Regions from separate parts of the Oceanimonas pelagia genome, predicted to be linked through region 1. Evidence: predicted binding sites of a transcription regulator. Region 1 holds the regulator's gene; each other region holds the start of a gene.
What was found. Region 1 encodes NrdR, which represses ribonucleotide reductase genes. Its sites were predicted from a motif close to CACNNTATANNGTG; they were not measured.

Region 1 (9,767 bases):
GCTCAGTGCCAGCAGCCCCCAGGGCAACAGCCTGTCAGGCCCGTTGCAGGAAGGCGCCGCGTCCGGCTCATTATCTTCGTGCATTTCGGTATTTTGCTGGCGTTGCTGTTGCCGGCGGGCCTTGTCGGCGGCGCGGGCCCTGGCCTTTTGCTGCTTTTTATATTCCTCTATGCCCTTCTGGATCCCCTGGGCAATCAGCCGGGTTTGCTCCTTGGTCTGGCCCGGACGCTGGGTAGCTCTGGCCACGCGCTCGGCCTCGGCCCGGGTTTCCGGTGAGGCCTCGGCCTTTTTGTGTTTGCTGTAACGCATGGGGCCGCCTATTCCGCCACGTTGTTGAGGTAGTGCAGATCCATGATAAACACCGCCAGCAGCAGTTGGGCGGCGGCGTTATAAAAGCCGCCGGCATCCCGCTCGCCACAGCGTTCGGCAAAGGCCGGCAGCCAGTCGATGAGCTGGCTGTTGGCCAGCTCCCGTTGCTGGTCGAGCAGGTGCAGGCGCTGCTCATCGTTGTCGGTATCGGCGGCGGCCAGGGCCAGGGTGCCCATCATCTCCAGCTGGTTGCACACGTGCAGCGGATCGTCGTCGGCCAGCTCGGTGCCGTGTTGCTTGAGCAGCACCGTCATCAGCAGCAGGGCCTCCTGATCGGGCTCGGTCAGGCTGCTGATGTCGAGCAGCGCCGGGCTCTCCGTCAGGCGCTGGTGGTCCTGTGCCAGGGCAGACTGGGGCGAGGGCCGGGCCAGCGCGCGCTCCGCCTGGCCGCGAAAGGCTTCGGCGGTTTCGGTCAGCGGGTCCAGGGTGGCCAGGCTGTCGAGAAAGCGGTGCATGTCGTAACCGCCGAATTCATTGAGATCCTCTTCGCTCAGGGGAGCGGCAAACAGGGCGGTAAACCAGTGATACAGCTCGGCCCGGCGCTGGGAAGTGACTCTGAACGCTTGCATAATCCCCTTTCACTTTAAATGGTCGGCCCTCGTCGGGCAGTGAATCGAGCCACCATTCTATCGGGTTTGGCGGCCAACTTCATGTCCGGGAGGTGGCAGGGGTGTGTTAATGGGTTTTCAACTTTTTGTGAACTTTTCAACATAAAGGTAAAAAAATAGTGTAAACCCGGCTCGCGGGACTAGGCCGGATTGCCGCTTGGGGGTACACTCTGGCTTTCAGTGACAATCCCCCATGAGTCAGGAGAGACGGATGTTAAAGCGTGAGATGAATATCGCCGACTATGATCCCCAGCTGTGGCAGGCCATCAGCGATGAAACCGTGCGTCAGGAAGAGCACATTGAACTGATCGCTTCCGAGAACTACACCAGCCCGCGGGTGATGCAGGCTCAGGGCTCCCAGCTCACCAACAAGTACGCCGAAGGCTATCCGGCCAAGCGTTTCTACGGTGGCTGTGAATATGTGGACGTGGTGGAAGAGCTGGCCATCGAGCGTGCCAAGCAACTGTTCGGCGCCACCTGGGCCAACGTGCAGCCACACTCCGGCTCTCAGGCCAACTCCGCCGTGTTCCTGGCGCTGGTCAAGCCCGGCGACACCGTCATGGGCATGAACCTGGCCCACGGTGGCCACCTGACTCACGGCTCTCCCGCCAACTTCTCCGGCCGCCTGTACAACATCATTCCCTACGGCATCAACGAGCAGGGTGTGATCGACTACGAAGAAATGGAGCGTCTGGCCGTTGAGCACAAGCCGAAAATGATCATCGGCGGCTTCTCCGCCTTCTCCGGCATCGTAGACTGGGCCCGCATGCGTGAAATCGCCGACAAGGTCGGCGCCTGGTTCATGGTCGACATGGCCCACGTGGCCGGCCTGATCGCCGCCGGTGTGTATCCCAACCCGCTGCCTCACGCCCACGTGGTGACCTCCACCACTCACAAGACCCTGGCCGGTCCCCGTGGCGGCATCATTCTGTCTGCCGCCAACAACGAAGAGCTGGAAAAGAAACTGAATTCCGCCGTGTTCCCCGGTGGTCAGGGTGGCCCGCTGATGCACGTGATCGCCGCCAAGGCCGTGGCCTTCAAGGAAGCCCTGGAGCCCGAGTTCAAGGAATACCAGGCGCAGGTGGTGAAAAACGCCCAGGCCATGGCCGACGAGTTCCAGAAGCGTGGCTTTAAGGTGGTTTCCGGTGGCACTCACAACCACCTGTTCCTGCTGGATCTGATCGACAAGGATATCACCGGTAAGGAAGCCGACGCCGCCCTGGGCCGCGCCTTCATTACCGTCAACAAGAACGCCGTGCCCAACGATCCGCGCTCTCCGTTTGTGACCTCCGGCATTCGTATCGGTACGCCGGCGGTGACCCGTCGTGGCTTCAAGGAAGCCGACGTGCGCCAGCTGGCCGGCTGGATCTGTGATGTGCTCAACAACATCAACGACGAGGCCACCATCGCCAGCGTGAAAGAGCAGGTGCTGGATATCTGCCGTCGCCACCCGGTTTACGCGTAAGGCGCACCGGTAACGGCATCAGAAACGGGGTCTTCGGGCCCCGTTTTTATTTTCTCTTGCTTTCAATCCACAGCCCGCTTCTTTACACTAACAGCCGATTAACAGGCCCCGCGGAGGCTTCATGCACTGCCCCTTTTGTAACGCAACCGAAACCAAGGTAATCGACTCCCGTCTGGTCGGCGATGGCCTGCAGGTGCGCCGGCGGCGGGAGTGCAATGCCTGCCGGGAGCGTTTCACCACCTTTGAAACCGCCGAGCTGGTGATGCCGCGCATCATCAAGACCAGCGGCATTCGCGAGCCCTTTAACGAAGACAAGCTGGAAGCCGGCATGCAGCGGGCGCTGGAAAAGCGCCCGGTCAGCACCGAGGCCATCGAGCAGGCCATCAGCCGCATCAAGTCGCGGCTGCGGGCCACCGGTGAGCGGGAAGTCAAATCCGAACTGGTGGGCAATCTGGTCATGGAAGAGCTCAGGCAGCTCGACAAGGTGGCCTATATTCGCTTTGCCTCGGTGTACCGCTGTTTTGAGGATCTGCGTCAGTTTGGCGAAGAGATAGCCCGCCTGGAGCAATAAGTGTTTACATCCCAAGACGCGCACTGGATGGCCAGGGCGCTTGAGCTGGCCCGCCGCGGCCGTTTTACCACCAGTCCCAACCCGGCGGTGGGGTGTGTGATTGTCAAAGACGGCGAGCGGGTGGGCGAGGGCTTTCACCGGCGCGCCGGCGGCCCCCATGCCGAGGTGTTTGCCCTGCGTGAAGCCGGCGCCGCCGCTCGCGGCGCCACCGCCTACGTCACCCTGGAGCCCTGCTCTCATCACGGCCGCACCCCGCCCTGTGCCCAGGGGCTGATCGACGCCGGTGTGGCCCGGGTCGTGGCCGCCATGGTAGATCCCAACCCGCAGGTGGCCGGTCGCGGGCTGGCCATGCTGCAGGCAGCAGGCATTCAGGCCGAGGCCGGACTGATGACCGAGGCCGCCGAGGCAGTGAATGTGGGCTTTTTGCACCGCATGCGCACCGGCCGTCCCTTTGTGACCTTGAAGCTGGCTTCCAGTCTTGATGGCCGCACCGCGCTCGCCAACGGCGAAAGCCAGTGGATCACCGGCCCCGCCGCCCGGCGCGACGTGCAGCGCCACCGGGCGCAAAGCTGTGCCATTCTCTCCGGCGCCGACACCGTGCTGACCGACAACGCCGCCCTCAACGTGCGCTGGGGGGAGCTGCCGGCCTCGCTGCGCCATGACTATGCCGAGGGCGAGCTGCGTCAGCCCCTGCGCATTATCATCGACACCCAGAACCGGCTGCACGCCGGGCTCAGGCTGTTTGCGCAGCCCGGCCCTGTGCTGCTGCTGCGCGGTTGGGTAACCGGCGGTTTTGGTGATGAAGTGGAGGAATGTGTGCTGCCGCAGGCCGGCAACGGCAAGCTGGATCTTGAGCTGTTGCTGGATGAGCTGGGCCGGCGCCAGCTTAACCACCTGTGGGTGGAGGCGGGGGCCACCCTGGGCGGCGCCCTGTTCGGCGCCGGCCTGGTGAATGAGCTGATTCTGTATCAGGCCCCCATGCTGATGGGCAACCCGGCCCGGGGCCTGCTGGCGCTGCCCGAATTTACCGCCATGAGCCAGCCGCCCCGGCTGGCCTGGCAGGATTGCCGCCGGGTGGGTGGTGATCTCAAACTGACTGCAAGGGTAACCGACTGATGTTTACCGGTATTGTTGAAGCCACCGGCACCCTGGCCGCCATCGAGCGAAAGGGTGCCTCCTCGGTGATCCGCATTCACTGCCCGGCGCTGGACTTGTCCGACGTCGCTCTGGGTGATTCCATTGCCACCAACGGTGTCTGCCTCACCGTGACCGAACTGGGCAAGGACTACTACTGCGCCGATGTCTCGGCGGAAACCATTAATCGCACCGGATTTGCCGATTACCAGCCGGGCCGGGCGGTGAATCTGGAAAAGGCGCTGCTGCCCACCACCCGTCTCGGCGGTCATCTGGTGTCCGGCCATGTGGACGGCGTGGGCCGTATCAGCAAAAAGAGCAAGGTGGGCTTTGCCATCGAGCTGTGGGTCGACGCCCCGGCGGCGCTTTCCCGCTATATTGCCGAAAAGGGCTCCATTACCGTGGACGGCATCAGCCTCACCGTGAACGCGGTGGCGGGCGCGACCTTTAAATTGACGCTGGTGCCCCATACATTGAATAACACCACACTGAATGACTGGCAGGTTGGCCGCAGTGTCAACCTGGAGGTAGATATTATCGCCCGCTACCTGGAGCGGCTGCTGGCCGGTGGCCAGAGTGACGCTTCAAGCGGACTGACCCTGGCGACCCTGGCCGCCAGCGGTTTTGTGAAATAGCGGCTAACCGAATCAACCAAGGGGAACATCATGGCGTTAAGCAGTACCCAGGAAATCATCGACGACATTCGTCAGGGCAAAATGGTCATTCTGATGGATGACGAAGACCGGGAAAACGAAGGCGATCTGATCATGGCCGCCGAGCACGTGCGTCCGGAAGACATCAACTTCATGGCCAAATACGGCCGGGGCCTGATCTGCCTGACCCTGACCGAGGCCCGTTGCCGTCAGCTCGACATTCCCCAGATGGTGAGCCGTAACACCGAGCAGTTCTCCACCGCCTTTACCGTGTCCATCGAGGCCGCCGAGGGGGTGACCACCGGCATTTCCGCCGCCGACCGGGCCCGCACCGTGCAGGCGGCGGTGGCGAAAGACGCCAAGCCGTCGGATCTGGTGCAGCCCGGCCATATCTTTCCGCTCAAGGCCCAGAATGGCGGCGTGCTGACCCGTGCCGGCCACACCGAGGCGGGCTGCGATCTGGCCCGGCTGGCGGGGGTGGAGCCGGCGGCGGTGATCGTGGAAATCCTCAATGAAGACGGCACCATGGCGCGCCGTCCGGATCTGGAAAAGTTCGCCGAGCAGCACGGCCTCAAGCTGGGCACCATTGCCGATCTGATCGAGTACCGCAACCAGAACGAAACCACCATCGAGCAGGTGGCCCGCTGCCAGCTGCCCACCGAGCACGGCGAGTTCGAGCTGGTGACCTTCCGCGACACCATCGACAATCAGGTGCACTTTGCCCTGCGCAAGGGCGAGATCAAGGCCGATCAGCCGGCGCTGGTGCGGGTGCATATTCACGACATGCTCACCGACGTGCTGATGACCGACCGCCACGCCAGCCGCAGCTGGCCGCTGGACAAGTCGATGGCGCGCATTGCCGCCGAAGGCGGCGTGCTGGTGATCCTCGGCAAGGAGGAAACCCCGGATCATTTGCTGTCGGTGGTGCGCATGTTTGAGGCCGCCGACAAGGGCGAGCGCCCGGAAGCGGCCAAGCGCCAGGGCACTTCACGCCGGGTGGGCGTGGGCTCGCAGATTTTGCGTGCCATGGGCGTGGGCAAGATGCGCCTGCTGAGCTCGCCCAAGCGCTACCACGCGCTGTCGGGCTTTGGCCTGGAAGTGGTGGAATACGTGACCGAGTAAGTTGGCTCGTTGCCCTGCCTTCCATTTTGTTACCCCCCGCCTTTGCATTGGTCTCCCTCGCAAAGGCGGGGGGCCTTCTGCCGGCCACGCCGGGTTTTCAATCACGGTACCGGCATGCTCTGCCCCCGAATGCCAGCCGTTGCGGGATTGACGGCCTGCACGGCCCCTCCTGCTTTCCCGTTTTGATACACATTTTAAATATGCCTTCCGAATTGAGTTTGCCCGTAAAAAAGACAACAATACCGGCCTCAAACGTATCAATGGAACGAAGCAGGCGAGCATGGCCATCTGGGGAAAGGGACTTAGGGCAAAATCCATCTGGGCCTTGTTGCTGGCCTGCATCCTGGCCTTTATTCCGGCGGTGGGCATTGGCTGGCAGTTGCTTTCCGGCATTCAGGAACACTTCGGCCGTGCCTACGCCGACAATTTCACCCGTCTTAACCGTCAGCACATACTGGTGCCGCTTACCCGCGAGCTGGCCCTGGCCGAGCGTTTTGCCGGCTCGGTGCTGACCCGCCGCTGGCTGGCCGGTGATGCGGATGCCGCGTTGTTTATTCAGGAGGCAGAAGGCGTTGCCGCCGACTTCAGCAGCCACTCCTGGTTTTTGATCAACGCCGACAGCCGCGATTATTACTATCACGCCCCAGACCAGCCCTTTGATGCCCGGCCCAGCTACCGGCTTGATGCAGACCGCGCCGACGATCAGTGGTTTTTCAATCTGATGCGCGATAACGAACGGCTCAATATCAACGTTAACCACGACAGGCGTCTCGGCACCACCCGAGTGTGGATCAACGTGCGGGTGGAAGAGCGGGGCCGGGTTCTGGGGCTGGCGGGCACCGGCATCGATCTGACCCGCTTTATCAACGACTTTATCGCCATTCAGCGGCAGGGGGTCATGCCCATGATCCTCGACCGGAACGGCCGCTACCAGGCTCATCCCGACGCCAGCCTGATCGCCCTGGGCTCGGCGGCGGGCATGAGCGGTGAGGCGGCCACCCTGCACGAGCGGCTGGGCTCCGTCGAGCAGGGCACCCGCTTCAGCGAGCTGCTGGCGCAGGTGGCGGCCTCGCCCGATGGCATCGCCATGGACTGGTTTACCCTGGATGGCCGGCGCCAGTTGCTGGCCGTGGGGTACATTCCCGAGCTCGACTGGTACCTGACCACGGCGGTGGATCTGGGGCTGGCGCAGGTGCTGGAGCCGAGGCTGGTGCAGGCGGCCCTGTTCGGCCTGGTGCTGATGCTGGCGGTGTTACTGCTGGGGCTGGCCTACGCGGTGGAGCGGGCGGTGCTGCGTCCGCTGCGCCGGCTGCAGGGCTCGGCCACCGCCATTGCCGACGGCAGTTACGAGGTCTCGCTGCCGGCCCCCTCCGGCGACGAGATCGGCGATCTGAGCCGGGCTTTTGGGGTTATGGTGGACAAGGTGCGCAGCCACACCGCGGAGCTGGAGCAAAAGGTACAAAGCCGTACGCGGGAGCTGGAGCAGGCCAACCGCAAAATGCGCCAGGCCCATCAGCAGATCAACGACTCCATCGACTATGCCAGCCTGATCCAGAAGGCCATTCTGCCGGACCGGCAACTTACCCAGGTGCTGGGCGAACATCACTTCGTGCTGTGGCACCCGCGGGATGTGGTGGGCGGCGATTTTTACCTGTTTCAGCCCGGTGAGCAGGGCCGTTTTCTGGTGGGGGTGGTCGACTGCGCCGGTCACGGCGTGGCCGGCGCGCTGATGACCATGCTGGGCCGGGCGGCGCTCGATCACGCGGTACGTGAGCTCGGCATGGCATCGCCGGCAGCCATTCTGCAACTGGCGGATCACACCCTCAGGGGCATGCTGCGGAACTGCGAACTGCCCCGGGGCCTGGCCACCACCATGGACGCCGGCCTGGTGTTTGTGGATCCTCCCGCCGGGCAACTGGTGTTTGCCGGTGCCAAAATGTCGTTGTATTGCAGCGATGCAGAGAGTGTGGAAGAGCACAAGGGCCAGCGGCGCAGCCTGCTGGACCGGCGCCCGGGCCAGTTTGAAGATCAGCGGCTGCCGGTGCACCATGGCCAGGTGTATTATCTGACCACCGACGGCTATCTGGATCAGGCCGGCGGTGCCAAGGGATTTGGCCTGGGCGGCAGCCGGTTCCGCGAACTGCTGCGCACCCATGCCGGATTGCCGCTGGCGGAGCAGGCCGAGGCCCTGAAGCGCGAGCTGGACCAATATCGCGGCGGTCATGCCCAGCGGGACGATATCACCCTGCTGGCGTTTCGCATGGACGCCCACTTACAAGGAGTAACCGATGCAAGGCATAGACCTGCTGTCGATACGCGAGCAGTTTAATCTAAACCGCATTTTGCTGTGCTTCAACGGCCCCATCTCCCGGGGCCTGATCGAAGAGATCGGCAAGGCGCTGCGAAATTATCTGCAGGCCGACAATGCCCAGCCCGGCGCCGCCATGGACGTATTTGGCGTTTATATCGAGCTGACCCAGAACATTCGCCATTACGCCAGCCGCATGAACTACGGCGAGCGGGACGGCTCGGCTACCGTGGTGGTCGCCGGTGGTGAAGACGGCCACTACCAGGTGATGGCCGGCAACCTGGTGGAGCTGGCGGACGGTCAGGCCCTGTGCGACCGCATTGCGACCCTGGCAGCCATGGACAAGCGCGAACTCAGGGCGGCCTACAAGACCCAGTTGCGCCAGCCCCGCAATGAGCAGGGCAGCAGCGGCGCCGGCCTGGGGCTGCTGGACGTGGCGCGTAAGTCGGCCCTGCCCGTGACCGCCCGGCTGGTGGACGTGGGGAACGGGCGCGGTTTTTTAAGCATTCTGGCGGTGGTGTAAGTTATGAATACGGAACTGGCAATGAACACACTGGTAATAACCGGTACCCAGTCGACCCCGGATATCGTCTGCGATCCGGTGCTGGGCACTGTGGTGATGAAAGGGGATTCCTATCCGGAAAACTCCTTTGAATTTTTTCATGAGGTTATTGGCTGGATTGAGCAATACCTGGAGGAGTCCGCCGGAGCCCTGCGGCTGGAGCTGCACCTGATGTACATGAACACCAGCAGCGTCAAGGCCATGATGGACATCTTCGATCTGCTGGAAGCGGCCTTTGAAAAAAACCGGAACGTGGCGGTGCAGTGGTTCTTTGACCCGGATAACGAGCGGGTCGAAGAGCTGGCCGAGGAATTCCGGGAAGACTGCAGCTTCCCCTTTGAGGTTCTGCCCCATGGCTGAACTGCCCTCGGAAGAGGAGCTGGAGCGGCTGCTGGCCGATCCAGCACACCGGCACAATCCGCTGCTGCCGCTGGTGGCGGCCCTGGCGGAGCGCAACCGGGAGCAGCGCATTCGGCTGGAGCGGTTGCTGCGCATTTCCGACAGCAGCTACTGCGTGGCGATTTCCCGCAACCAGGATCTGCTGCAACAATACGATCGCCAGCTAAAGCGGCTGGACAAGATCACCCGTATTTCCGATCGTTACCAGCGCAGCCTGCTGGAGCTGAACGATCAGCTGCGCCAGGCGGCGCTGCGGGATCCGCTCACCGGGCTGGCCAACCGCCGTCAGCTGATGGAGCGGTTGCACGACGAGCAGGCCCGCTGCCGGCGCGGCCAGCCCGCCTTTGCCCTGGCCATGCTGGACGTGGATCATTTCAAGCGCATCAACGACACTTACGGCCACGACACCGGCGATCGGGTGTTGTGCCGGCTGGCGGAAACCCTGGCCGGCCAGCTGCGCACTCAGGATCTGTGTGCCCGCTGGGGCGGTGAAGAATTTGTGCTGCTGCTGCCCCACACCGCCCTGGAGCCGGCCGGCGCCCTGCTGAGACGGATCATGACCGCGGTGCGAGAGCT
Region 2 (9,767 bases), 540 kb from region 1:
CTTGCGGAGGATGTGTGCCTGGATCTGTGGCTGGGCGACGTGGCCGAGGTGCTGCCGCAGATGGATGCCGGCCTGGCCGGCCGGGTGGACGCCTGGTACCTGGACGGCTTTGCCCCGGGCAAAAACCCGGAGATGTGGACCCCTGAGCTGTTTGCGCAACTGGCCCGGCTGGCCCGCAGCGGCGCCACCCTGGCCACCTTTACCGCCGCCGGCTTTGTACGCCGCGGGCTGATTGAAGCCGGTTTTGATGTGAAGCGGGTCAAGGGTTTTGGCCGCAAGCGGGAAATGCTGGCCGGGCACCGCCGCAGCGATGTCCGGGCGCCCTGCCCGGCGCCCTGGTACTGGCGCCGTCCGGGCCTGGGTGAACACACCCTGATCGTGGGCGCCGGCGTGGCCGGCGCGGCGCTGGCCCGCAGCCTTGGCCGCCGGGGTCAGCGCGTGACCCTGCTGGAGCAGGCCGGTGCGCCGGCTCAGGGCGCGTCCGGCAACCGCCAGGGTGCCATCTATCCGCTGCTGAACGGCGATCACGATACCCTCAGTCAGTTTTATCTGCCGGCCTTTCTCTATGGCCGGCGCGCGCTGGAGCGGCTGGCCCGGCGCCAGCCGTTTACTCACGACTGGTGCGGTGTGGTGCAACTGGCCCACGATGACAAAAGTGGCAACAAGATCGACAAGCTGATGGCCGGTGCCTTTCCGTTCGAGCTGGTGCAGCCCTTGTCTGCGGAGGAAGTGAACAACACCACCGGCATTGAGGCCAACCTGCCCGGCGTAGCCTATCCGCTGGGGGGCTGGGTGTGCCCTTATGAACTGACCGCCGCCCTGCTGGCGGACGCCGGTGAGATTGACTGCCATTTCAATACCCGCGTGATCAGCCTTGCACGCAACCATGAAGGCTGGCAAGTGCAGACGGAGAGCGGGCAGAGCTTCAGCGCCGATAATGTGGTGCTGGCCAATGGCCATGCCCTGACCGCCCTGGCACAAACCGAAGACCTGGCGCTGTACCCGGTGCGTGGCCAGGTCAACCACCAGCCCAGCACACCGGCGCTGACCAAGCTCAGCACCGTGGTCTGTTACGAGGGTTACCTCACCCCCGCCTGGCAGGGGCTGCACTGCGTGGGCGCCAGCTACGACCGGCGCGATGCCGGGCTCGATTACCGGAATACCGATGAAGCCGATAATCTGATCAAACTGCAGACCACCCTGCCCGCGCTGGGAGAGCTGAAGGCCAGCCCCGGTGAGGGCCGGGTGGGCATTCGCGCCGCCTGCCGGGATCACCTACCCCTGGCCGGGGCCGCCCCCGACAGACCCGCCCAGCTGGCCGATTACGCTGACATGCCCAGGCGGGCCGGTCAGGCCCTGCCTCTGGCCGCCGATCATGCCGGCCTGTATGTGCTCTCGGGGCTGGGCTCCCGGGGCATGTGCTCGGCGCCCTTGCTGGCGGAGCTGCTGGCATCCCAGATACTGAATGAGCCCCTGCCCCTCGGCCGGGAGCTGCTGGATGCGCTCAACCCCAACCGGCACTGGCTGCGCAAGCTGCTGAAAGGCAAACCGGTAACTTAAAGCTGTAAGCTGGACGCCAGAAGCCGATAGCTTCCGGCGCCCCGCAGGGGGCTTATTCTGCGGGACGAATAAGACCAAGCTGCCGGCCAAAATCGTGCCGGCGCTGAAAGTCTTCCAGCAGGGTCCGGGCGATGCCGAGCTGATGGTAACCCACGTTGTCGGCCACCCGGTGCAGTTGCAGGCAGTCCGGCTGGGGGGCAATGTCAAACAGCGAACGCTCCAGCCATTCGGCGGCCAGCAAGGCACGTTCGCGCACCAGCCGCTCGTAGGCGGTGAGTGCCAGCCGGTAATTCTGCCACTCGGGGGTTTGCGGCCAGGTCAGCGGCTCAGTCACGGTGGCGGTGAGCGACACCAGCACCTGAGCTGGCACACAGCCTTCTTCATGGCGCTCGCCGCTGAGTTGCCACGACAGCCGGTAATCCACATCCGCCAGGCTGGGCTGCAGTGACGAAGAGCCGTACACCTCCACCGTTTGCCGGGCCTTCAGCTCCATGGCGCCAAAGGCCGGCATGGCCAGCAATGTCAGCAACGCACAAGAAACCACTTTCACAACTCATCTCCCGGTAACGGCGCCTGGCGCTATTCGCTGAGTATAAACCCGCCGTTGTCTCAAGTCATTTGAGTCTATGGTCGAAAAGCCCGCAGTTGGTGGCCGCCAGCCCATCCCCGGCCTGACAAGCCAGGCTCCGCTCTATATAGTGCAGTCAAGCATGACTGGTTGGAGCGCTGCATGATCACCGCCTATATCCTCAACGGAAAATCCCTCGAAATTCAGCCCCTGAGCCTGAGCGACAAGCCGCCCGCCAACACCCTGTGGCTGGATATTCACAAACCCGACGAGCAGGAGCAGCGCTGGATGAAGCAACTGTTCGTGGAGGAAGTGCCGGAGCTGGACGAGCTGGACGACATCGAGGCGTCGGCCCGCTTTTACCGGGACAAGGACGGCCTGCACATTCATTCGCTGTTTCCCCAGCGCCTGGGCAAGGAGATTGACGGCATCAACGTGCTGTTTACCCTGCGCAACAACATGCTCATCAGTTTTCGGGAGGACGATCTCGGCCTGATGCGGCTGCTGCGCCACTATATGCGCCAGGACCGGCTGGAAGTGGAAGACGCCACCGATCTGCTGCTGGAAATCTTTCAGCTCAAAATCGAGTACATCTCGGATCTGATTGAGGACGGCTACAAGACCCTGGAAGACACCGCCAAGGAAGTGCTGCATGTGGAAGACCTGCGCGAAACCATGTCAAACCTGATGCTGCAGGAAGACGGCAACGGCCATGTGCGGCTGGCGCTGTACGACACGCGCCGCGCCCTGCGCTTTATGCGCCGGACCCTGCGTAAACAGGCCAGCGACGAGCAGCGCAAATGGATTGACGAGCTGCTGTATGACATCGAATCGCTGCTGCCCCACACCCAGTTTCTGTTCGACAAGATCAACTTTCAGCTGGAGGCGGCCATGGGCTTTACCAGCCTGGAGCAGAGCAAGGTGATCAAGATCTTCTCGGTGGCCGCCGTGGTGTTCCTGCCGCCGACGCTGATTGCCAGCATCTACGGCATGAACTTTGCGTTCATGCCCGAGCTGGCGCTGAAATACGGTTATCCGCTGTCGCTGGTGCTGATGCTGATGTCCGCCTGCGGCACCTATTACTTCTTCAAGCGCAAGGGCTGGCTGTAAGCTTGAGGGATTAGGGATTAGGGATTAGGGATTAGGGATTAGGGATTAGGGATTAGGGAAAGAGCTTAAAACGGCTCCTCGAATCCATATTCCCCATTCCCAACTCCCTGTTGTTAAACGTGGTAGAAACGCCGGCCGTGCTCGGCCCGGCGGCCGGCGCTGAAGGCCGACACCCGCTTGAGATAGCCAATCACCCGGGTGGCATGGTCAATGTGCTCGCTGCCGCACTCACCGCACTGCCAGTCGGTATGCTTGCTGATATGGCCACAGTCGTTGCACAGGGTGCTGCGCACGTTCACGGTAAAGTAATGGCAGCCGGTCTGCGCGGCAATGCGGTAAAGCTGTAAGTAGCCCTCCGCCGACAGGTGCTCGTCCAGGTTCAGGTGCAAAGCCGAGCCGCCGTCCAGATATTGCACCAGCTCGTGGCCGTGGAGCACAAACTTGTCCAGCACCTGCGTCTCCTCGTCTTCCACCGCATAGAAGTAGGAGTTGTAGCAGTCCCGGGGCACGGCATAGCCGTCGGCCCGGTCCCACTTGGCGTTTTTCACCCCCAGGTTTTCGGCGGGCACAAACTCGGTATTGAACAGATAGCCGTATTCCCGCCGCGCTGCCCGGTTGGCGTCATAAATCACTTTCAGCCGCTCCCGCACAAAGCGCCGGTAGCCGGCATTGTTGCCCACCCGAATGCCCCGGGACTCCGCCGCTTCCACCATGCCGTTCACCCCTATGGTCAGAAACTGCTTGTCGAGGCTGATAAAGCCGGCGTCATACACGGTGAGCAGGCCCTGCTGCTGAAACACCTCCATCAGCCGGCGATAGGCCACCTGATAGCGCTGAATTTTCTGCACCTCGGTGCGCAGATCCCGGCCATCCTGCTCCAGCCGGTTCATGTTGAGGGTGATCACGTTGATGGAGCCGGTGGCCACGCCCCCGGCCCCGAGGGTGTATGAAAAGGTGTTGTCGGTCATCTCGTTGCGCAACCGGCAGCAGGATGCCAGCGAGTCGGCGCTGTCCGACATATACACAAAAAAGCTGTTGCCCCGGCTCATCTCACCGGCGCACAGGGCGGCAAAGTCGTCATCGGCAGGAGCCCCGTTTCGAGTGAGCATGGCGGCGGTCACCACCGGAAAGGTGAGTACCGCCTTGCGCCGCTCCTCGTTGAACCAGTTCAGAAAATACGCCTGCAGCCGGCGTACCGACCCGGCCGCCGGTACGCTGCCATCGGGAAACACAAAGTGCTCAAACAGGCTGGCGAAATAGTCCCGGTCAAACAGGGAAATGTTCCAGAACACGCTCTGGTAGCCCCGGGCCGCCGCCGGCTGGTTGATGGCATACACCACATGCTGCAGGTGATTGTCGATGGCATGAGCATGGGTACCGAGATAATCGTCACCATAGTCCTTGCGGGCGAAATAATCGAAGTAGGTCAGAAACTCCACCGTGGCCACGGCCCCGGCAAACTGGGAGCTGACCGCAAACACCAGATTCACAAAAGCCCCGCAGAACGACTCCAGATGCCGGGGCGCCCGGCTTTCGCCCCCGAGTCTGGTCAGACCGTCCAGCAGAAAGGGATACATGGTCATGGACACGCAGTAGGGCTTGAGGCTGGTTTCGTCGTGCACATAGATTTCGTGGGCCTCAATCTGGCGTGCATATTCCGCCGCCAGCTCATCACCGAACTGCTCGGCAATCTTGTTTTTTACCAGGCCCCGGTTCACCTGCACAAAAAAGTCCTTCATCAGCTCGGCTTCGGCGGTGGCGATGTTCTTGTGGGTGACGTTGGCATTGGGGTCCATGCTGGAGCCATCGGCGGCATTGGCCGCCCTCATGTAGCGATAAAAACTGTCCAGCTTGGCAGTCAGCTGCTCCGGGTGCAGACGGATCATGGTGCTCTCCGAAAATGATGGTTAAGCAACTCGCCGGTGGTCAGACACCGCAGTTGCTGATTGGTATAAGGAGAATCGAGTCCGCCCAGCTCCGCGCGCCAGGGCCCGGTCTTGAGGTAATCCAGCTCCGCCATCAGCAGGCCGGATATCCGTTCGCGGCCGGTATAAAGACAGGTTTTCAGACCGAGCCTGCGGCAATGGCGCAACAGTGCCAGCAGGCTGTGGCGATCCCATTCTCCGCCAAAAAACAACACACAGCTCACCAGTCCGTCATAGCGGTCCAGCCACCGGTTCAAGCGCGCCTCGGTCAGTGGCGTGCCCGCATGCGGATCCCAGCTGTCCTGGCTGTGGCAACCCGGGCAGGCCAGCGGACAGCCGGTCACCAGCCAGGCCAGGCTCACTTCGCCCGGCACTTCCTGCAGCACCACCCGCGGCTCAAAGGCATTCAGCATAAAAAGACCAAGAATCACTATATGTTGTGCAAATACGCTAGATCGAAACACAATATATTGTAACTCGCGGTTTTAAGGATCCGCGCTTTCACTGATCTGGATCAGCTCTGCGCATCGGCCGCCGCCATTGGCCTCGGTGCCCGCTTTGTGTTATCACAGGCGAAGTGCCTGACAATGAGGAACAGCATGAAAAACAAGTGCATGGCAGTACTGCTGGCGGCCCTGGGGCTGGCCGGCTGTGATAACAATGAAGTGGGTGATGTGTCTCTGGGGCTGTTTACCACCAAGGACATCAAAATCGAGGTGCTGACCGATCCGGAGGTGCCCGGCGTCACCTGCCACATGTCCAACATAGTGGCAGATCTGGATCTGGCCGATCCGTCCGACATGTCCATCAGCTGCCGGCAGACCGGTGAGATCACCCCGGCCATGATCGCCGGCATCGACCGCTCCAAAAGCGGCGAGATCGTGTTCAAGAAATCCAAGAGCATCTTTCTCAAGAGCCTGAAGATCCGTCGCATCTACGACGAAACCAGCCAGAGCCTGCTCTATATCGCCTACAGCACCAAGGAAACCAGCGGCAGCTACAAGCACTCCATGTCGACGGTGCCGCTGTGGGGAACGGCGGCCTATCGGGCGCCGGCCGCGCCCTGAGTTAAGGCCGGCAGCCTCAGCTGCGGATTAACTGTTCGCGCAGGGCATGAATACGGTCGCGCACCGCCGCGGCCTGCTCAAACTCCAGATTCTGGGCATGGGCCAGCATCTGTTTTTCCAGCTCGTCGATTTGATGGCTGAGCTCCCTGGCGCTGGGCAGGTGCTCGGGCAGCGGGGTTTTCTCTTTCGCCCTTTTTGAGCCCACCCGCCTGGTGCCGTCCAGATCCATCACATCGGTGATGCGCTTGTTGAGGCCGCGCGGCACTATGCCGTGCTCCTCGTTAAAGGCCTGCTGTTTGGCCCGGCGCCGTTCGGTTTCCCCGATGGCAGCGGCCATGGAGCGGGTAATGGTGTCGGCATAGAGAATGGCCTTGCCGTTGAGGTTGCGGGCGGCCCGGCCTATGGTCTGAATAAGCGAGCGCTCGGAGCGTAAAAAGCCTTCCTTGTCCGCATCGAGAATGGCCACCAAAGACACTTCCGGCATGTCCAGACCTTCCCGCAGCAGGTTGATGCCCACCAGCACATCAAACTCGCCCAGACGCAGATCGCGAATGATCTCCATGCGCTCCACCGTGTCGATGTCGGAGTGCAGGTAGCGCACCTTGACCCCGTGCTCGTTCAGGTATTCGGTGAGATCTTCCGCCATACGCTTGGTGAGGGTGGTCACCAGCACCCGTTCGCCTTTCGCTACTCGCAGTTTCGCTTCGGAGAGCAGATCGTCCACCTGAGTGGCCACCGGCCGCACCTCCAGCTCGGGGTCGAGCAGGCCGGTGGGGCGCACCACCTGCTCGGCAATGTCGTCGCCGGACTTGTCGAGCTCATAGGGGCCGGGAGTAGCCGACACGAACACCGTCTGCGGCATCAGCGCCTCAAACTCCTCAAAGCGCAGGGGTCTGTTGTCCAGCGCCGAGGGCAGGCGAAAGCCGTATTCCACCAGGGTTTCCTTGCGCGAACGGTCGCCCTTGTACATGCCGCCGATCTGCGGCACGGTGACGTGGGACTCGTCGATGATCAGCAGGCCGTCACCGGGCAGGTAGTCAAACAGGGTGGGGGGCGGCTCGCCCTCGGCCCGGCCCGAGAGGTAACGGGAGTAGTTTTCAATGCCGGAGCAGTAGCCCAGCTCCTGAATCATCTCGATGTCAAACTGGGTGCGCTGGCTGATACGCTGCTCTTCCAGCAGCTTGTTGGCGGCCAGCAACTGGGCCTTGCGCTCCTTCAGCTCCGCCTTGATGTGCTCAATGGCTTCCAGCAGGGTTTCCCGCGGCGTCACATAGTGGGTTTTGGGATAGATGGTAAAACGGGCCAGGGTTTGCAGCACGGCGCCGGTGAGCGGATCGAACAGGCTGATGCGCTCGATTTCATCGTCGAACAGCTCCACCCGCACCGCCTGATCGTCCGACTCGGCGGGAAAAATGTCCACCACCTCGCCGCGTACGCGAAAGGTGCCGCGCTGAAAGGCGGCGTCGTTGCGACTGTATTGCAGTTCCGCCAGCCGGCGCAGCATGTCCCTCTGGTTGAGGGTGTCGCCGGTACGCAGGTGCAGCATCATGCTGAGGTAGGACTGGGGATCCCCCAGGCCGTAAATGGCCGACACCGACGCCACAATAATCACATCCCGCCGCTCCATCAGCGCTTTGGTAGCCGACAGCCGCATCTGCTCGATGTGATCGTTGATGGAGGCATCCTTTTCAATAAAGGTGTCGGTGGTGGGCACATAGGCCTCGGGCTGGTAGTAGTCGTAGTAGGAAACGAAGTACTCCACCGCGTTGTGGGGAAAGAACTCCTTCATTTCGCCATACAACTGGGCCGCCAGGGTCTTGTTGGGAGCCAGCACCATGGTGGGCCGGTTGAGGGTGGCAATGACGTTGGCCATGGTAAAGGTCTTGCCGGAGCCGGTGACCCCCAGCAGGGTCTGGTGCGCCAGCCCCGACTCAATGCCGTCCAGCAGTTGTGCGATGGCGGCGGGCTGATCGCCCCCGGGCTGATAGTCACTGACCAGTTGAAACGTTTTGCTCATGAACCCTGTCTCCTCGCTGTACGGAGCCAGTGTACCCCCGACCGGTGTTTTTAGGCAAAAACCACGCCGGCGGCGGCCAGGCACAAAAAGCCGTCAGGGGCTTGACCCGCGCTCTGATGACACGTATTATTCGCGGCCTCTTCACGAGATTCCCCCTTAGTTCAGTCGGTAGAACGGCGGACTGTTAATCCGTATGTCGCTGGTTCAAGTCCAGCAGGGGGAGCCACTTTTTTGCCTTTCGGCACTTGACTTATCCACTTCGTCAACAACCTTCTCCAACAAAAACCCACATCACAGTGCCTTTGCTCCAGTCCTTGCCGGTGTTCATAAACCGAGCGGGATTTTTTTCGTTGCATTTTTTAAATTATTGATTTTACTGGCTTTATTTTTTGCCTGTTTTTTTGCCTCCTTAAACGAAAGCCGCGCCCTGCCTGGCTTCTCACCGGTTCCGCTCACGCAATCCACACCCTTATCCACAGAAATGGTGGATAACCTGCGCCACCCCCGCCGGCACAAGGCTTTCGGCGGCTGTGCATAACCCGTCGTTATTTCAGTGCCGAACGAAACACAAAAAATTGTTCCGCGAGCCGGCATCTGCACCGGCTCAAAACCGATGGTATTTTTACAGACAGGACAGCGGCAACAGGCCCGGGAACGAAGGTCTGATGTGGTTTTTATTCCCTTTGGTACCGAATGCCGCGCCAAAGGAAAGAAAGTGTCATTATGATGGTGCCCGACGCGCCCGCATGGCCTCGGCCACCGCCTCGGCACGGGCACCGAGCACCACCTGCAGATGCCGCTCGCCCAGGCGCACCACTCCCCTGGCCCCCAGCGCCCTGAGCCGGGCATCATCGACCAGGGCGGTATTTTTCAGGCTCAGCCGCAACCGGGTAATACAAGCGTCAATCTGCTCCAGATTGCCGGCGCCCCCCAGGGCGACCATCCATTCATCGGCCTCTTCCCTTTCGCCACCGGTTGCGCTGTCCCCCGCGGCCCCGGTATCTCGGCCGGGCGTGGCCAGGTGAAACACGCGGATCACCCCGTAGAACAGGATAAAATACACCAGTCCCACCACCAGCCCCAGCCCTACCAGCCGCCAGGGGTGGGTAGCCAGCCCCCAGTTCAGCACCAGATCAAACAGGCCGGCGGAAAAGCCAAAACCGTGCAGCACTCCCAGGCCATTGGCCGCCACCAGCGCCAGCCCGGTGAGCAGGGCATGCAGCACATAGAGCAGCGGCGCCGAAAACATAAAGGTGAATTCCAGCGGTTCGGTAATGCCGGTGAGCAGCGAGGTCAGCGCCACCGACAGCAGCAAACCGCCGGCCCTGGCGCGCCGGCCCTTTGGCGCCGCCAGCACCATGGCCAGGGCCGCTGCCGGCAGGCCGAACATCATCACCGGATAAAACCCGGCCATAAACACCCCGGCGGTGGGATCGCCGGCAAAAAAACGGTTGAGATCGCCCCGGGTAGCCTGCTCGGCAAGGTGAGTAATGCTGGCGCCGTCCACGCCCGGCACGGCT
Region 3 (9,767 bases), 1.1 Mb from region 1:
AGGGTAATGTCGCCGCCCTTGATCAGGCGCTGGTACATCAGGCGGTTGATCTGCACGCCGTAGTCCATGTGGCGCACCCGGTTTTCTTCCACGCCCCGGTTGTTTTTCAGTACCAGCAGCGACTCCACCTCCAGGTGCCACATGGGGTAGAACAGGGTGGCGGCACCGCCGCGCACACCGCCCTGGGAGCAGCATTTGACCGCGGTCTGAAAGTGCTTGTAGAAGGGAATGCAGCCGGTGTGAAAGGCTTCGCCGCCACGAATGGGGCTGCCCAGGGCGCGAATGCGGCCGGCGTTGATGCCGATGCCGGCGCGCTGGGACACGTAACGCACAATGGCGCCGGAGGTGGCGTTGATGGAGTCCAGGCTGTCGCCGCACTCGATCAGCACGCAGGAGCTGAACTGGCGGGTGGGGGTGCGCACGCCGGACATGATGGGCGTGGGCAGGGAAATCTTGAAGGTGGACACGGCGTCATAGAAACGGGTCACGTAGTCCAGCCGGGTTTCTTTCGGATACTTGGAGAACAGGCAGGCGGCCACCAGCATATAGAGGAACTGGGGGCTTTCGTAAATGTCGCCGGTCACCCGGTTCTGCACCAGGTACTTGCCTTCGAGTTGCTTGATGGCGGCGTAGGAGAAGTCCATGTCGCGCTCGTGGTGCAGGCGCGCATTCATGGCCTCGAATTCTTCGCGGCTGTAGTCGGCCAGAATATGCTGGTCGTACTTGCCCATTTCGGTCAGGCGCACCACGTGGTCATGGAAGTGAGGCGGCTCAAAGCGGCCGTAGGCCTTTTTGCGCAGATGGAACATGGCCAGGCGGGCGGCCAGATACTGGTAGTCCGGGGTCTGCTCGGAGATCAGATCCGCGGCGGCCTTGATGATGGTCTCGTGAATGTCTTCGGTGCGAATACCGTCGTAGAACTGAATATGGGAGCGCAGCTCCACCTGGGAAACGGACACGTTGTCCAGGCCCTCGGCGGCCCAGGTGATCACCCGGTGGATCTTGTCCAGATCGATGGGTTCCTTGGCGCCGTCGCGTTTGGTAACCAGCAGATGTTTATTCATGAGATGGACCTTCTCCCAGTGGTGTTGTGCCGCGCACCCCGTGCGTGACAACCACCCTATATAGTGTGGTTGCTGTGTGGCGGAAACACAACATCTAGTTGTCTTAGTTGGAATGGGCACAATATAGTGGGTTGGGGGGCGATTCTCAACCCGGGCCGGATCTGGGCAGCTTGTGGATAATCTGTGTGAACCGGGCCTATGTTTGCGTTCACTAACTGCTGTGCCGTTGGCGTTCTGGCATTGCCAAAACACTGGTTTTTTTGTGGCCGGCGAAAAACTTTTTTTAAAATATTTGGCTTGCAAAAAACGGGGGCTTGGGGATCCGCGGGATCTTTCAGCAGCGGGCGCCAAACGCCCCTTGCAGCCAGCGGCTGAGTGCCGTGACCGACTCCATCACGCCCTTCGCCTGCCAGTTGTAAGGATCCTCGCCTGCCGACACATAGCCCCAGCCGGCGGCCAAGGTAGCCATGCCGGCGGCCAGTCCCGCCTCGATGTCGCGACGATGATCGCCCACATACACGCAATGGCCGGGGGCCACGCCCAGGCGCTCGGCGGCGTGCAGCAGCGGGGCCGGGTGCGGCTTTTTCACGGTCAGGGTATCGGCGCTGACGGTCACACCACACTGCGCGAACAGCGGCATTGCCGCCAGCAGCGGGTCGGTGAGCGCCGCCGGCTTGTTGGTGACCACCCCCCAGGGAATGGCATTCTGGTTGAGCCAGCCCAGCAGCTCGGGCACACCGGCGTAAGGCTGAGTGTGGTGGCACAGGTTCTGGCGGTAAAAACCGAGCATGCGCTCCCGTAATGCTTCAAGGCCGTGCTGTTCAATCAGGGCCGGCGGAATGCCGGCTTTCAGCAGGGCATAGGAGCCGTCGGAGGTGGTGCAGGCCAGTACCTCGTCGGGCAGGGCGGTGAGGCCCAGCCCGGTGATCACATGGTTGGCGGCGGCGCCCATGTCGCCTGCGGTGTCGAGCAGGGTGCCGTCGAGATCAAATAATACCGCCTTGTACATGACCGTCTTACTCCGGTTTGATGGCGTGCACCATGTAGTTGACGTCCGCATCGTGGCTGAGCCTGAAGTCGCCGTGCAGCGGCCGGTAGACCACGCCCTGAATGTCCTTCACCACCAGACCGGCGGCCTCGATAAAGCGGCACAGCTCGGCGGGGCGAATGAATTTGCGGTGATCGTGGGTCCCCTTGGGCACCATTTTCAGCAGATGCTCGGCGGCGCCGATCATCAGCAGCCAGGCCTTGGGGTTACGGTTGATGGTGGAAAACACCAGATTGGCGCCGGGTCTGGCCAGGCGGGCACAGGCCGCCACCACGGAGGCGGGCTCGGGCACGTGCTCCAGCATTTCCATGCAGGTGACCACATCATATTGCCCGGGTTGCTCCCCGGCCATCTGCTCGGCGGTGGCCTGGCGGTAATCGACACTCACACCGCTTTCCAGGGCGTGCAGCCGGGCCACCGCCAGCGGCTCCTTGCCCATGTCGACGCCGGTGACCTCGGCGCCTTCCCGGGCCAGGCTTTCACTGAGAATGCCGCCGCCGCAGCCAATGTCGATCACCCGCTTGCCAAACAGGCCATCGGCCTTGTCGGCAATCCAGCCAAGGCGCAGCGGATTGATGCTGTGCAGGGGTTTGAAGTCGCCGTCCATGTCCCACCAGCGTGAAGCCATGGCCTCGAATTTGTCGATTTCCTGTTGATCTACGTTCATGAAACAGCCTTGTGCCTGGGCGATTGGGGAGCCCATTATAACCAAGCGGGCAGGGGTCGCCAGCTTCACTGGTCCCGTCGGGCCGGAACTGTGCTAGAATGGCTCGCTTTTTAAAGCCATATAATCAATAACCTGGGGACAAGGCTTGCTATGACCGATTTGGCCCGAGAAATCATGCCGATCAACATTGAGGAAGAGCTGACCCGCTCCTACCTCGATTACGCCATGAGCGTGATCGTGGGGCGGGCCCTTCCCGATGTTCGAGACGGCCTGAAACCGGTGCATCGCCGCGTGCTGTTCGCCATGAACGAGCTCGGCAACGACTGGAACAAACCCTATAAAAAGTCGGCCCGTGTGGTGGGCGATGTAATAGGTAAATATCACCCCCACGGCGACAGCGCGGTATACGACACCATAGTGCGCATGGCACAGGACTTTTCCATGCGCTACACCCTGGTCGACGGCCAGGGCAACTTCGGCTCGGTGGACGGTGACTCCGCCGCGGCCATGCGTTACACCGAAGTGCGCATGGACAAAATCGCCCACGAGCTGCTGGCGGACCTGGACAAGGAAACCGTTGACTGGGTGCCCAACTACGACGGCACCGAACTGATCCCGGCGGTGATGCCCACCAAGGTACCCAACCTGCTGGTGAACGGCTCTTCCGGCATCGCCGTGGGCATGGCCACCAATATTCCGCCCCATAACCTCAACGAGGTGGTGGATGGCTGCCTGGCGCTGATTGATGACGAGCACATCAGCATCGACCAGCTGATCGAGCTGATACCGGGGCCGGACTTTCCCACCGGCGGCATCATCAACGGCAAGTCCGGCATTCTCGATGCCTACCGTACCGGTCGCGGCAAGATCTACGTGCGCGCCCTGGCGGAGATTGAAACCGATGAGAAAAGCGGTCGCGAGACCATTATTGTCTCCGAGCTGCCCTACCAGGTGAACAAGGCCCGGCTGATCGAAAAGATCGCCGAGCTGGTTAAGGAAAAACGCATCGAGGGCATTTCCGCCCTGCGCGACGAGTCCGACAAGGACGGCATGCGCATCGTGATCGAAGTGCGCCGGGGCGAGGTGGGTGAGGTGATCCTCAACAACCTGTACGCCCAGACCCAGATGCAGACCGTGTTCGGCATCAACATGGTGGCGCTGGACAACAACCAGCCGCGCACCTTCAACCTGAAGGAAATGCTGGAGTGCTTTATTCAGCACCGCCGCGAAGTGGTGACCCGCCGCACCGTGTTTGAACTGCGCAAGGCGCGGGACCGGGCCCACATCCTGGAAGGCCTGGCGATTGCCCTGGCCAACATCGATCCGGTGATTGAACTGATCCGCCGCTCGCCGACCCCGGCGGAAGCCAAGGCCGGCCTGCTGGCGCAGGGCTGGGAACTGGGCAATGTGGCCAGCATGCTGGAGCGTGCCGGTGATGACGCCGCCCGTCCGGAATGGCTGGAGCCCGAGTACGGCATTCGTGACGGTCAGTACTACCTGACCGAGCAGCAGGCCCAGGCCATTCTGGAACTGCGCCTGCACCGGCTGACCGGCCTCGAGCATGAGAAGATCCTGGAAGAATACAAGGCATTGCTGGAGCAGATCGCCGAGCTGCTGCACATTCTCAACAGCAGTGCCCGGCTGATGGAAGTGATCCGCGAAGAGCTGGAGGCGCTGAAAGAGCAGTTTGGCGACCAGCGCCGCACCGAAATCACCACCTCCAGCGCCGAGATCAACATCGAGGATCTGATCACTCAGGAAGATGTGGTGGTGACCCTGTCGCACCAGGGGTACGTCAAGTACCAGCCGCTCACCGACTACGAGGCTCAGCGCCGCGGCGGCCGCGGCAAGTCGGCGACTCGCATGAAGGAAGAAGACTTCGTCGAGCGGCTGCTGGTGGCCAATACCCACGACACCATTCTGTGCTTCTCCACCGCTGGCAAGGTGTACTGGCTCAAGGTCTATCAGTTGCCGGAAGCCAGCCGCACCGCCCGTGGCCGTCCCATCGTCAACCTGTTGCCGCTGGACGAGCACGAGCGCATCACTGCCATTCTGCCGGTGAAGGAATACGCCGACGACAAGGCGGTGTTCTTTGCCACCCGTCAGGGCACCGTGAAGAAAACCGAGCTGACCGCCTTCAGCCGGCCGCTGGCGTCGGGCATTCGCGCCATCAACCTGGTGGAGGGCGACGAGCTGATTGGGGTGGACATTACCGACGGCGACAACGAGATCATGCTGTTCTCCGATGCCGGCAAGGTGGTGCGTTTCCATGAAGATCAGGTGCGCGCCATGGGCCGGACCGCCACCGGCGTGCGCGGTATTCGTCTGGGTGACAACGACAGCGTGGTGTCGCTGATCGTGCCCCGCGGCGAGGGCGCCATTCTCACCGCCACCGCCAACGGTTACGGCAAGCGCACCGCCCTGGAAGAGTACCCGACCAAGAGCCGGGCCACTCTGGGCGTGGTGTCCATCAAGGTGAGCGATCGCAACGGTGCCGTGGTGGGGGCCATTCAGGTGGACGAAACCAACGAGATCATGCTGATCACCAATGGCGGTACCCTGGTGCGTACCCGGGTGTCGGAAGTGAGCCTGATCAGCCGTAACACCGCCGGCGTGCGTTTGATCCGTACCGGAGAAGACGAGCAGGTGGTGGGCTTGCAGCGCATTGAAGAACCGGAAGACGACGAGCCCATCGAGGGCGAGGAAGGGCTGGATGCCGGGGACGTGAGTGATGCGTCTGCACCGGCCAGTGATGAAGAATAAAAAATGAGGCCTGCGGGCCTCTTTTTTGTGCTCTGGATCGGATTTTGCTTTGACTTGGCGCGTGAGCGCCGTGTAAAACGACAGAGCGCCGGTGTTGCGGCGCCATACATTAGCAGGTTAACTCAGGGAAAATGGAGAAGATGGTTTACAACTTCAGCGCAGGTCCGGCCATGTTGCCGGTGGAAGTGATGCAACGGGCCCAGGCCGAGTTTCGCGATTTCAACGGGCTGGGCGTGTCGGTGATGGAGCTCAGCCACCGTGGTGCCGATTACATTGCGGTGGCGGAGCGGGCCGAGCGGGATCTGCGCGAACTGATGCACATCCCCGACAACTACAGGGTGCTGTTCCTGCAGGGCGGCGGTCGCGGCCAGTTTGCCGCCGTGGCGCTGAACCTGATGGGCAAGAATGCCAGGGCCGATTACATTGTCACCGGCCAGTGGTCCCGTGCCGCGGTGGCCGAGGCCGAAAAGGTGGGTACCGTGCGGGTGCTGGACGGTTTTGAGCCCGGTGAAGGCCCTCGCAAACTGGCCACAAGCTGGGATCTGGATCCCTCCGCCGCCTATGTGCATTACTGCCCCAACGAAACCGTGGAAGGCATCGAGTACGACTTTATTCCCGATACCGGCGACGTGCCCCTGGTGGCGGACATGTCGTCCACCATTCTTTCCCGCCCGGTGGACGTGAGCAAATTCGGCATTATCTATGCCGGCGCCCAGAAGAATATCGGCCCCTCCGGCCTGGCGGTGGTGATCGTGCGTGACGATCTGCTCGATCAGGCCTGTCCGAATGTGCCGGCGATCATGGACTACGCCGCCATGGCCAAGGCTGACTCCATGCTCAATACCCCGCCCACTTATGCCTGGTACCTGGCCGGTCTGGTATTCCAGTGGCTGAAGGAAAAAGGCGGTGTGGAAGCCATTGGCAGGCAGAATCAGGCCAAGGCCGAACTGCTGTACAGCTATGTGGATGCCAGCGACTTTTACGAGAACCGGGTTCACCCCAGCGCCCGCTCCTGGATGAACATTCCGTTCCAGCTGAAGGACGAGTCTCTCAACGAGGCCTTCCTGAAAGAGTCAAAAGAAGCCGGTTTGCTGGCGCTCAAGGGTCACCGCATTGTAGGCGGCATGCGTGCCAGCGTATATAACGCCATGCCCATTGAAGGCGTACAGGCCCTGGTCGACTTTATGGACGACTTCGCCAAGCGTAACAGCTGAGCTGAAGTGTGAAGCTATGATCTTATGAGTTGTCTGTAAGCCCCAAAGCCTGTTGCCTGTCAGGCCGTGCACTGTCGTCTGCCAAAGCGCACTGCTTCGCCGGCACGCCGTGGGAAATGACACTCAATGTTTCAAGCCGCTGCGAACATACTAAATGTTCGGTCGGCTTGAAACATCTCGTCATGGCGAGCAAGCTCGCCCCATGTAGGCTCCGCTGCGCATCTGACCGCCACGGATGGCGGGAATGCCGAAAATGCAGGAGCAATTTTCGGCCCTGGCGCAGAGGGCGCGGCGAAGCAGACGCCCTTTGGCCTCCTCGGTAATCACTGGGTTGTCAGAAGCAACTTGCAGGCAATATCGGCGTATCACGAAGCAGCAGCGGGGATTGCCGGAGCCGACCGTCAAATGCCAGGGATGGCATTTGCCGAGCGTCCCATGGATGGGCTTGAAGCGTGTCGGCGGAGCGCAACCGCGCTGTTGCTTCGCATTGCGGAGTAACTGACAACAACCAGCTTCAGGCTGGCTTTGTGTTAGGCATTACTCAAATAAGTATTTAAGGAGCCATTGTGAGTATTGATTTTCTGGCCCTGGCCAACCCGGGCGTACCGGGTCTGCATCCTTATCAGCCGGGCAAGCCGGTGGAAGAGCTGGAGCGTGAGCTTGGCATCAGCCACAGCGTCAAGCTGGCTTCTAACGAAAACCCGTTGGGCCCGGGCCCCAAGGCCATTGCCGCCATTCAGAAGGCGTTGCCGGAGCTGGCCCGCTACCCGGACGCCAACGGCTTTGGCCTGAAAACGGCCCTGGCCGGCAAGCTGGGGGTCAACACCGATCAGCTTATTCTGGGTAACGGCTCCAACGAGCTGATCGATCTGCTGTTCCACACCTTTGTGGGCCCGCAGCAGGAGGTGGTCTATTCCCAGTACACCTTTATTGTGTATGCCCTGGCCACTCAGGCCCATGGCGCCCAAGCGGTGGAAGTGCCGGCGGTGGACTGTGGCCACGATCTCGACGCCATGGCCGCGGCCATTACTCCGTCTACCCGGCTGGTGTGCATCACCAACCCCAACAACCCCACCGGTACCTTCCTGACCAAAGAGGAAGTAAAGGCCTTTATGGGCCGTGTGCCAGAACAGGTGCTGGTGGTGCTGGATGAAGCCTATACCGAGTACGTGGCCGAAGACGAGCGGCTGCCGTCCATCGACTGGCTGAAGCAATACCCGAATCTTATCGTGTCCCGCACCTTCTCCAAGGCCTATGGTCTGGCGGGCCTGCGGGTAGGCTACATGGTGTGCCATCCCGAGCTGGTGGGGGTGCTGAACCGGGTGCGTGAGCCCTTTAACTGCAACAGTCTGGCGCTGGCGGCAGCGGAAGCGGCCTTGAGTGACGAGGCTTATCTGGCCGAGGCGGTGGCACTGAATAACCAGGGCATGGCCATGTATGAAGCCTTTTTCAAGGAGCGGGGCCTGAAGTACATTCCGTCCCGGGCCAACTTTATTACCCTGGATCTGGAGCGCGATGTCGCGCCTGTGTATCAGGCGTTGCTGCGTGAAGGGGTGATAGTGCGGCCCATCGCCGGCTACGGCCTGCCTACCTGCCTGCGCATCAGCATTGGTCTTGAAGCCGAAAACCGGCGCTGCATTGAGGCGCTGAAAAAAGTGCTGGGCTGATCCGCCTTGCTCGCCGCAACGGGGCAAGTGGCTTGCCCTGATTCGCGAGCCCTGATAACGTCAGGGTAGCTTCGAACGTTTTATTCCCATCTCCAGGAAGATTATGGAAAGCCTCAAACTATTCCCCATTGCCCGGGTGGAGGGCACGGTCAACCTGCCCGGATCCAAGTCGGTGTCGAACCGGGCGCTGCTGCTGGCCGCCCTGGCCCAGGGCACCACCCGCCTGACCAACCTGCTCGACAGCGACGACATTCGTCACATGCTGGATGCGCTTAAACAGCTGGGGGTACAGTATGAGCTGTCGGCCGACAAGACCGAATGCGTGGTGCACGGGCTGGGCCGGGCGTTCAGCGCCGCCGAGCCGCTGTCGCTGTTTCTGGGCAATGCCGGTACTGCCATGCGGCCTCTGTGTGCCGCCCTGTGCCTGGGCACCGGCGAATTTACCCTGACCGGCGAGCCGCGCATGTGGGAGCGTCCCATCGGCCACCTGGTGGATGCCCTGCGCGAAGCCGGCGCCGACATCAGCTACCTCAAGACCGACGGTTACCCGCCGGTGTTCATCAATGGCAAGGGCCTGTGGGGCGGCGATGTGCATATCGACGGCTCGGTCTCCAGCCAGTTCCTCACCGCCTTTCTGATGGCGGCCCCCATGGCGTCCGGCGACACCCGTATTCATATCAAGGGCGAGCTGGTGTCCAAGCCCTACATCGACATTACTCTGCACATCATGAAACAGTTCGGGGTGGTGGTGGAGCACGATCACTACCGGACCTTCTACATTACCGGCAACCAGACCTATGTGTCGCCGGGTACCTTCCTGGTGGAAGGGGATGCGTCGTCTGCCTCTTATTTTCTCGCCGCCGGTGCCATCAAGGGCCGGGTGCGGGTCACCGGTATTGGCCGCAACAGCATTCAGGGCGATATTCGCTTTGCCGATGTGCTGGAAGCCATGGGGGCGAAGATCACCTGGGGCGACGATTTTATCGAGGCCGAGCATGTGGGCCCGCTGAAGGCGGTGGACATGGACATGAACCACATTCCCGATGCGGCCATGACCATTGCCACGGCGGCGCTGTTTGCCGAGGGCACCACCCGTATCAGTAATATTTACAACTGGCGGGTGAAGGAAACCGACCGGCTTTACGCCATGGCCACCGAGCTGAAAAAGCTGGGGGTTGAGGTGGAAGAAGGGGAAGACTACCTGGTGGTCAATCCCGCAGCGACGCTGCAGGAGGCGGACATCGCCACCTACAACGATCACCGCATTGCCATGTGCTTCTCGCTGGTGGCCCTCAGCGACACCCCTGTGGTGATCCTGGATCCGGGTTGCACTTCCAAGACCTT

Region 2: the regulator NrdR is predicted to act here: its motif matches at 5,592-5,605, upstream of nrdG (anaerobic ribonucleoside-triphosphate reductase activating protein).
Region 3: the regulator NrdR is predicted to act here: its motif matches at 1,117-1,130, upstream of nrdA (class 1a ribonucleoside-diphosphate reductase subunit alpha).

What each region holds. Positions count from the first base shown of each region.
Region 1 covers NZ_CP118224.1:2,454,962-2,464,728, reverse strand. The annotation lists gene PU634_RS11800 (DUF2956 domain-containing protein) at 1-309, opposite strand, end outside; gene PU634_RS11795 (molecular chaperone TorD family protein) at 318-938, opposite strand; gene glyA (serine hydroxymethyltransferase) at 1,189-2,442, shown strand; gene nrdR (transcriptional regulator NrdR) at 2,564-3,013, shown strand; gene ribD (bifunctional diaminohydroxyphosphoribosylaminopyrimidine deaminase/5-amino-6-(5-phosphoribosylamino)uracil reductase RibD) at 3,014-4,129, shown strand; gene PU634_RS11775 (riboflavin synthase) at 4,129-4,782, shown strand; gene ribBA (bifunctional 3,4-dihydroxy-2-butanone-4-phosphate synthase/GTP cyclohydrolase II) at 4,813-5,922, shown strand; gene siaA (biofilm regulation protein phosphatase SiaA) at 6,203-8,251, shown strand; gene siaB (biofilm regulation protein kinase SiaB) at 8,211-8,753, shown strand; gene siaC (biofilm regulation phosphoprotein SiaC) at 8,775-9,152, shown strand; gene siaD (biofilm regulation diguanylate cyclase SiaD) at 9,145-9,767, shown strand, end outside.
Region 2 covers NZ_CP118224.1:1,916,933-1,926,699, forward strand. The annotation lists gene mnmC (bifunctional tRNA (5-methylaminomethyl-2-thiouridine)(34)-methyltransferase MnmC2/FAD-dependent 5-carboxymethylaminomethyl-2-thiouridine(34) oxidoreductase MnmC1) at 1-1,560, shown strand, start outside; gene PU634_RS09035 (DUF922 domain-containing protein) at 1,613-2,110, opposite strand; gene corA (magnesium/cobalt transporter CorA) at 2,291-3,238, shown strand; gene nrdD (anaerobic ribonucleoside-triphosphate reductase) at 3,352-5,124, opposite strand; gene nrdG (anaerobic ribonucleoside-triphosphate reductase activating protein) at 5,121-5,576, opposite strand; gene PU634_RS09055 (CreA family protein) at 5,763-6,230, shown strand; gene uvrB (excinuclease ABC subunit UvrB) at 6,247-8,247, opposite strand; tRNA gene PU634_RS09065 (tRNA-Asn) at 8,398-8,473, shown strand; gene PU634_RS09070 (hypothetical protein) at 8,441-8,785, shown strand; gene nagE (N-acetylglucosamine-specific PTS transporter subunit IIBC) at 8,969-9,767, opposite strand, start outside.
Region 3 covers NZ_CP118224.1:1,306,859-1,316,625, forward strand. The annotation lists gene nrdA (class 1a ribonucleoside-diphosphate reductase subunit alpha) at 1-1,064, opposite strand, end outside; gene PU634_RS06160 (HAD family hydrolase) at 1,399-2,073, opposite strand; gene ubiG (bifunctional 2-polyprenyl-6-hydroxyphenol methylase/3-demethylubiquinol 3-O-methyltransferase UbiG) at 2,081-2,779, opposite strand; gene gyrA (DNA topoisomerase (ATP-hydrolyzing) subunit A) at 2,930-5,542, shown strand; gene serC (3-phosphoserine/phosphohydroxythreonine transaminase) at 5,674-6,756, shown strand; gene hisC (histidinol-phosphate transaminase) at 7,323-8,423, shown strand; gene aroA (3-phosphoshikimate 1-carboxyvinyltransferase) at 8,527-9,767, shown strand, end outside.